One region of the Priestia sp. FSL W8-0001 genome, then DNA from elsewhere that is predicted to be linked to it. Evidence: riboswitches for the same ligand, from Rfam matches in the RefSeq annotation. Region 1 holds a riboswitch; the other holds the start of a gene.

Region 1 (4,048 bases):
GTCTTTGGTTCTCTTTCTGAAGTATGGGGCCGAAAATCTGTGATGGTTTATTCAATGTTTGCTGCTTCTGCGCTTTGCATTTTAACAGCTTTTAGTCCTAATTTTTATGTGTTACTAGTATTTCGTGCACTCGTTGGAATTGCTTTAGCAGGCTTACCGGCCGTTGCAATGGCTTATCTTGGCGAAGAGATTGAAAGAAAAAGCTTAGGTGCAGCCATGGGCTTATACATTAGCGGAAACGCCATTGGAGCCGTAGCGGGGCGTGTCATTTCAGGAGTTGTCAACGACACAGCAGGCTGGCATTTCTCCATTGGATTAATTGGCATTATTAGCTTAATTGCTACGGTTCTTTTTTGGCGCAGCCTCCCTCATTCTACACACTTTACACCGCGTAGCCTCAATGTCGTCAGCTTAGGAAAGTCACTAGTTGACCATTTAAAAGACCCTGGATTACTCTTTTTATTTTGCATTGGCTTTTTACTATTAGGAAGCAATGTTGCTTTGTTCAATTACATTGGCTACGTGCTAACCGCTAAGCCTTACGGACTCAGCGAATCCGTTATCAGCTGGATTTTTATTATCATGATGATTGGAACATTCAGTTCAATTTGGAACGGAAAGCTCATTGATCACCACGGTAAACAGCCAATTCTGCTGATTAATCTACTCGTTGCGTTTGCAGGTGTCTGCCTTACTTTAGAGAGCCACTTACTATTAAAAATTATCGGTATCGGCCTCTTTACTTTTGGCTTTTTCGGCGCTCATTCCATCGCTAGCAGCTGGGTAGGACAGCGAGCCCTGCGCAACAAAGCACAAGCCTCATCTCTATATTTATTTTTATACTATACGGGGTCAAGCGTTGGCGGGACCTTAGGCGGAATATTCTGGTCCCACTACGGCTGGCACGGCGTCATCGGAATGATTGGCGGATTTATACTAACTGCCGGAATATTAACCGCTTGCTTATCAAAAGTAAACGTCAAATCGTCTGTTCTTGTAAAAGCAAATGAAAGCTATTAGAGAAGGTGCTATAAACAGTAAAAAGCTCTGTCATAGTGATTCACAGAGCTTTTTCCGTTTGCTATAGTTTCATATCAAAAATTTAAATTTCTTTGAGAAAGCTTAGTACTTTGTAAAGTGACTACCTTCTTTTCCGCTTCACACCTCAGATAATAAAAGTATCGAACGATTTCATAATCACTTTTTATGCAATAAAGCAGCAGATTTTTCCTCTTTACTCAAACCACTTATCACCGTCGGAAATCCACTTGTTTTGATGCAAATCCAAGCAAAGGTCGTGGTCGTGGAAGCTAAAGTAACTTGGAAGCTTAATAGAAGAACCACCCGCTTCTAACCAACAGCTATAAAACCAGCTTGCAATAGCCTTATGTTCTGCTTCTTCAACCTTTTCGTTCTCCTCATAAAACTCCCAAAATGCGTCTTCTTCCTCTTCCGATAGATAATTGTAGTTTACTTCTTCACTAATCGTAAAGCTTCCAGCAAACTCATCGCTTCTGCACTCTTCTCCAAACACTTCATTTGCATCACGGTCCATCGAAAACATCGTAATGGACAAATCCAATACCTGTGGAAAAGCAGTAAAATCGAGCAGATCGATTTCTGAATGGAAGGTAAATTGAGTCACCTTCCTTAGCTCATTCACAACTGACTGTGAATACTTTTCAAGCTCACGCTGGATGTGAGAAGCGTGCTGTTCACTTGTATACATAGAGAAACACCTACTTTTTCATTATATTGAATATTCTACCATATAATTTCGGGAAATATAGCATGATTTGTCGAATTAACATAAGGTATATTTACCTATTTTTATGATAGAATCTAGAAAAAGTATTCTTTATATAGGTATTTAATCTTCATTTTTGTTCTTGAAAGAAAACAAACTTTTATTTTTCAGCCAAAGGCAAACTAATCGAAAGGTTAGGACGCAAAACCTCAGATCTAACGCTTAATAGCTATGATGGCTGGGTTTCCTGATACCGTTGGAGGGGTATTAACGATGAACAGCGAAAGCATGCGTACAGGAAGTATTGGCGCTTAGTACATGAAGCCTCGAATTGTAGCTTTTATTCCAGCTCACAATGAAGAAAAGTCAATCCGAGATTGTTTGGAAGGATTAGGAGATCAACTTTTACCTAATCGAGTAGACTTGGATGTATTTGTAATTGCTGATAACTGCACCGACCGCACAAAAGAACGTGCAGAACAAGCTGCTAAAGACTTTAATTTAAACGTTAAAGTTCTTATTACGGAAAATAATAAACAGCGCAAAGTTGGTGCACTGAACACAGCTTGGAAACGTATTTACGGTGATACGCTTGACTTGTATTCTAAAACTCTCACAACTTATCAACAGCTGTATAAAGAATCCATTAAAGCGATATTAGGGATGGATGCAGACAGTCGTCTGGCTCCGCAAGCCCTTATTAACCTCTGGGAAGATTTGATGACATCTCGAAATATTGGTGGTGTAATGGCAAAATATACGATGCGCATGCTGAAAAAGAAAAGCCAGCTGTCTAAAGACGATGTTCAATATGAGCAAAAGTTAGCAAGTGGTGAATACGGTGGCCCACTTACTCGTTGGTGGACCCATCAACAAAAGCAGGACATGGCTAGCTGACTTTTAGATTTGCAGTATCATGGTGGAAGTACGTACGTATTGGGAGGACAAGCAACATTATTTCGACCTGAAGCTTTACAAACAGTTGTTGAACAAAATAACCTCGATGGTCCTTGGCAAAATGATAGTGATGTTGAAGATATGCTGTTAACTTGGCAGCTTCAAAAAGCAAATTGGAAAACGTTAATTAGCCCTTCTGCCAGATGCTTTGTTGACTCCATGCGCTCCTACCATACGTTTCGTGAACAGCGAAACAAATGGAAGTCAGGAACCGTTGATTTGCTTACTAATTCTAACTTAGGTGTTAAAACACGACATAAAGGTAAGCTATGGCGCTCACAGCTAAAAACGCTTAGTGATTTGCTCATTCGCCTTTTATTTGTACTTTTGCTGGCGGTAGCGCTGGCAACAGACCAATTTTATTGGACTTGGATATGGGCTATTCTATTGGTCTAGCTTCTATTTTAAATGTTATTTTAGCTCTGAAAACCCCAATGCATCGACCCATTGACGTTATTTTATCTGGCTTATTAATCAGCCCTGAAATTTATCTTTGGGTCAATCTCGTTACCTTTAATCAAGTATGGATAGAACGCCTTACAGCAACTAAAAAAGACGGCTGGGCAAACCAGTATGCTGCTGAAAACGGGAAAACGAAAAGTAAGTTAACACAAGGCTTACTAAGTTTATGCCTATTTATAGCATTTGTTGTAATGTTATGTATCTATTTTAGAGATTTTCTTACATCAACACCTGTACAACAATCAATCTATCCATATTTAATGAATGGATGGATTTTATTAACCTACCTAACTATTTATCAATCCCTTTATATGATTTATCAAATTTGGACGCTTAGAAAGCGAATTGAAGCATAAGTACTCGTGAAACATCATTATGGTAAAAAGCCCAGTTTATTGTTACTGGGCTTTTTTGTAATTTACATATCATTCTACTCTTGGCAAGCTACGGACCAATTGAATGCCAAAAATGTTTTCTCTGCTAGCGGCTCTTTATCATCTTGGATACACATATTTTTTGCATGTATAAATGATTGAAAATTTAAAGTAACTGCTATTACGAAAACTCCAAAAATCATGATGGCTACTGTATAGAATTTTTTACTTTTGCGCACATGGACTCCTCACTTTTCATGCATATTTAACTTGAACTGGTGCCAAGTAGTACTTTATACTCCTCTTCTGAAAACACTTCAATGGAATGTCTTCTTAACAGAGCTGTTGTCACTCCCATTCCTACAACTTGTGTCCCTTGAAACGCGCCGTTGTAGATCATCGAACTTCCACATGAAGGGCTGCTTTCTTTTAAAACCACGACAGTTGCGTTTAGCTCTTTTACTATTTTAAGTGTTTGGTAAGCTCCTTTTATGTATAAACTTGTCAC
Region 2 (4,048 bases), 1.1 Mb from region 1:
GTTCCTGTGTCGGTTAATTTATCGTCAAAACGCTTATTAAAACCTAACTTTGTTGAATTTGTCATGGAGCTTTTAGAACGCTATGACATCGATCCATCGCTTATTGAACTTGAGATTACGGAAAACTCCATCATTCATCATGAAGAGCAAGTAAAAAAGATGATGACCGTTTTAAAAAAGCAGGGCGTGACGTTCGCTTTAGATGATTTTGGAACAGGGTTTAGTTCGCTGTCTCACTTGCAAAAGCTTGATTTTGACGTGTTGAAAATCGATAAAACGTTTATTCAGTCCGTTGTTGAAAACGAAAAACATCAAACCATTACAAAGAGCCTTCTTTACTTAGCACGGGGGCTGAATATGAAGGTGATTGCTGAAGGTGTGGAAACGCGTGCGCAGCTTTCGTTCTTAGAGGAGAATGACTGTCCGTTTATTCAAGGCTATATTTTTAGCAAGCCCGTGTGTATTGAGCAGGCTATTATCTATTTAAAGGCGAAATATTTGGAACCTGTTGTATAAATAAAAACACTTGGATCATCCAAGTGTTTTTTTGTTAGCTTTCTGAAAAGCCAGTTGCGATAACGGTTACCATTACTTTATCTTGAAGATCTTCATTAATAACAGAACCGAAAATCATGTTCAATTCTTGGTCAGAAGCAGACGTTACGATATCTGCAGCTTCCTGTACTTCAAATAAACTGAGGTTAGAGCCGCTTGTAATATTCATTAGAATTCCTTGTGCACCGTCAATTGAACGATCTAACAGTGGACTAGAAATTGCTTTTTTCGCCGCTTCAGCAGCGCGTTCAGGACCGCTTGCAATCCCAATTCCCATCAGCGCGTAGCCTTGGTCTGACATAATGGTTTTTACATCAGCAAAATCAAGGTTAATGAAGCCTGGGATAGAAATCAAGTCGGAAATCCCTTGAATCCCTTGACGCAGTACGTTATCAGCTTCGCGGAAAGCATCCAGCATTGTCGTGCGCTTATCACCAATTTCTAATAAGCGGTCATTTGGAATGACAATTAGCGTATCAACTGCGTTCATCATTTCGTCAACACCGCCTGTTGCTTGACGAGTACGTTTTGTTCCTTCAAAACGAAACGGCTTTGTTACGACACCAATTGTTAGCGCACCGAGCTCACGAGCCATCTCCGCAACAACAGGTGCAGCACCTGTCCCTGTTCCGCCGCCCATCCCTGCTGTTACAAACACCATGTCCGCACCTTGAAGGGCGTCTTGAATTTCCTCTTTGCTCTCTTCAGCAGCAGCGCGTCCGACTTCGGGGTTTGCACCCGCACCCAGTCCACGCGTTAAGGCAGCACCAATTTGCATGCGTTTTTCTGCTTTTGATAGATTAAGAGCCTGAGCGTCGGTGTTTACAGCCATAAATTCAACGCCTTGCACGCCGTGTTCAATCATGCGGTTAACGGTATTGTTTCCACCGCCTCCCACACCAACTACTTTAATTTTCACTAGTGGAGATCCTGTATCAAAATCAATCATATGTTCAGCCTACTTTCTCTCATTCGATTGTTCAAAAAAGGTAAGTGATTGTTTAAATAATCATCATCTTTATCGCCGTTGACATAATGATGTTAAATTCACTGTTTTATCGCCATTGTACCATTAATTAAGGTTATCTGTCTGTATTTGACGAAAAACGTTATCAAATCGCAAAAAAGATGACCAAAGAACTCGATTTTGGTCATCTTTTGAACGTATCAACGTACTGTTTTGCTTGAAGTAAGCCCCACCCTGTATCTTGTCGAACGGCTTTTATAACTTCTACATTTGTATACCCTTTTTCAAGCATGGCTGAGACTTTTATTGCGAGCGCTTCTTGTTGGTTTTCCGTAAGCGGTGTTGTTTTAATCTGCTTTTCAAGCGCCCGTATTTTTGAATGTAGTGTAAAAATGTAGACGACTAGGGCAGCGATTATGATAAACGATGCTATATTCAATGTTTCTTCACAATCCTTTCTAGTTTTTACCTATTACTAGTATACAAGAAAAGCAAGCACGAAAAAACCTTCAGGTAGTCTATACCTGAAGGTTTACGGTGCCTTATTTCAGCTTGAGGACTGTTTATGTAGTTTCGTTCTGAAGTAAAAAATGCTGTATTTCTTCAATGGTGAGACCGAGATCTTTTGCGTGCTGCATGAGTGAAATCCATTCTTGTACATCTTCTTCTGCTTTTACTGTTATTTGATTTGTCATTACTTTAATATCCCCCTCGACCCATCCCAGGGAGCTCAGCCATCATAGTGCCGTTGCACCTTAGATCTGTAGCTTTGCGTCGCTTTCTTTCGAAAGATTTGCCTTTTTCTGAAGAGAATTATTTTTAGTAGTATTAAAAGTATATGCTAAACAAAATGAAAAAGATGTCGAAAGGTGTTGTTTATCTTTAAAAAATTGAAAAAATTATCGGATTTATATGAATATATACTTATTAAATGTGAAGTAATTGGGTTTTATGGAGGATAAATAGGCTAGATGAACGAAAATATATAGTCTAAGAGAAACGCGCTGCTATATAATAATGTAGCGTACGCTAACCTTAATGAAAATGGAGTCGTGGCTCATGCATAGTGAACTACTCAAATATGTAGTGATTGTTGGAAGTTCGGGTGTCCTTAGTTTAGCTTTAAGTTTATACGGTGCGTTTAAAATTCGAGACAGTCCTCGGGTTAAGCACTATGTCATATTAACCTTTCTGTCATCTGTTTTTGCTTTTGGATACATGTTTGAAATGATGAGTACATCGATTGAAGAAGTTAAGTTTTGGCTAAGCGTAGAGTATCTTCCTCTGCCATTTATCCCAGCATTCATCGTATTAATGTGCTTTAACTACGTTGGGAAAAAGATTTATCCAGCTTTTTATTATCTTCTATTTAGGGGTACCACCACATACCCATCAAGCTAACGACAGAAACGATTAAAAATGTAATGATCCTTGTCCTAACATCGGTGAGTATCAGAAAAATCGGCATGACAAAGAAGCCTATGAAACCATCATTTTTTCGTTAGGCAACTTGTTGTTGTTTTACTGCTGTCTCATACACAATACCAAGAATGTCAAAAACGGTTTTTTTCTGATACCGATGACACTTACGCCCATTCTTTTTCAACAGGTGATACAGTCGTTGGAGAATCGTTACGAGTTCAGTCAGATCACCTGCCATTGCTGGAAATAGTAACGGAAAATAGTCCTTAATCATATAAATTGATTTGTATTCACTCAGCTCTTGTTTTCTCTTTTTCAACAGGATCTGCCGCATTTGAAACATGGTGGAAGAACAGAGAAGAATCCCGATGAGTTGCCCATATAAATGGCACTCTAGCCGTTCCTTTTTGATGGTTTTACATTCATCTATTTCGAAGAAGGACTTCCATGTTTTAAATAAAATTTCAATCTGCCAACGTAACGAATACAATGAATGCACATCGTTTGTCGGTACTTCTTTTGGTGGTGTGTTCGTAATATAAACGTTCATTCCCATCAGCTGTTTACTTTTATCCTTCATGACAATGCCTTTCTTTTTCTCACGTACAGCTTGGTTGTTTAAACGGGTTTTAGTTTGTTCGTTCGTTAGTCGGTGAATGATGACACGTGTCGGTAATTTTTGAATTTGACCAACATAAGCTTCTGAAAGTTCAATGGTCTCACCCGGTTCCAGTTCGTTCAAGATGTGTGCCATATTAAGCTGAATATATTCGCTCTGCTTTTTCAGTGTGCCGTTTTTGAAGTATTCTGGTTCAGGGTTTTTTACATAAATACGGGTATTTAGCTTTAATCGAGAGAGATAAAAGGCGCCTAATTCATGAATCGTTTGTAAATCTCGTAAATCAAAATAACCTAAATCACGTAAACAGAAATCGCCTGCTTTCACACTTTCAAGACAAGTTGTGCCATACGTTTTATCATTATCTTTTCCCGGTCCTAGCTGTACGTGTAAAAATTGCCCACTCAATAAGTCATATTCAAGCTGAATCTTTACACCTGCCGTATTACTGCTTCCTCCAGACCCTTGATAATCACTTACGAAGG

What was found. Region 1 has a riboswitch for cyclic di-GMP ahead of MKZ18_RS11375 (glycosyltransferase family 2 protein). Riboswitches for the same ligand answer to the same signal wherever they lie in the genome.
Region 2: another riboswitch for cyclic di-GMP. It lies ahead of MKZ18_RS05445 (anti-repressor SinI family protein); the one in region 1 lies ahead of MKZ18_RS11375 (glycosyltransferase family 2 protein).

What each region holds. Positions count from the first base shown of each region.
Region 1 is NZ_JBBPAL010000001.1:2,137,341-2,141,388, forward strand. Features, by position in the region: gene MKZ18_RS11365 (MFS transporter) at 1-1,020, shown strand, start outside; gene MKZ18_RS11370 (hypothetical protein) at 1,235-1,729, opposite strand; cyclic di-GMP riboswitch class I at 1,914-1,998, shown strand; gene MKZ18_RS11375 (glycosyltransferase family 2 protein) at 2,066-2,644, shown strand; gene MKZ18_RS11380 (glycosyltransferase) at 2,654-3,100, shown strand; gene MKZ18_RS11385 (hypothetical protein) at 3,079-3,522, shown strand; gene MKZ18_RS11390 (DUF523 domain-containing protein) at 3,806-4,048, opposite strand, start outside.
Region 2 is NZ_JBBPAL010000001.1:1,038,145-1,042,192, forward strand. Features, by position in the region: gene MKZ18_RS05430 (GGDEF domain-containing phosphodiesterase) at 1-516, shown strand, start outside; gene ftsZ (cell division protein FtsZ) at 551-1,504, opposite strand; gene MKZ18_RS05440 (hypothetical protein) at 1,707-1,961, opposite strand; gene MKZ18_RS05445 (anti-repressor SinI family protein) at 2,086-2,217, opposite strand; cyclic di-GMP riboswitch class I at 2,244-2,330, opposite strand; gene MKZ18_RS05450 (histidine kinase N-terminal 7TM domain-containing protein) at 2,582-2,923, shown strand; gene MKZ18_RS05455 (IS4 family transposase) at 3,024-4,048, opposite strand, start outside.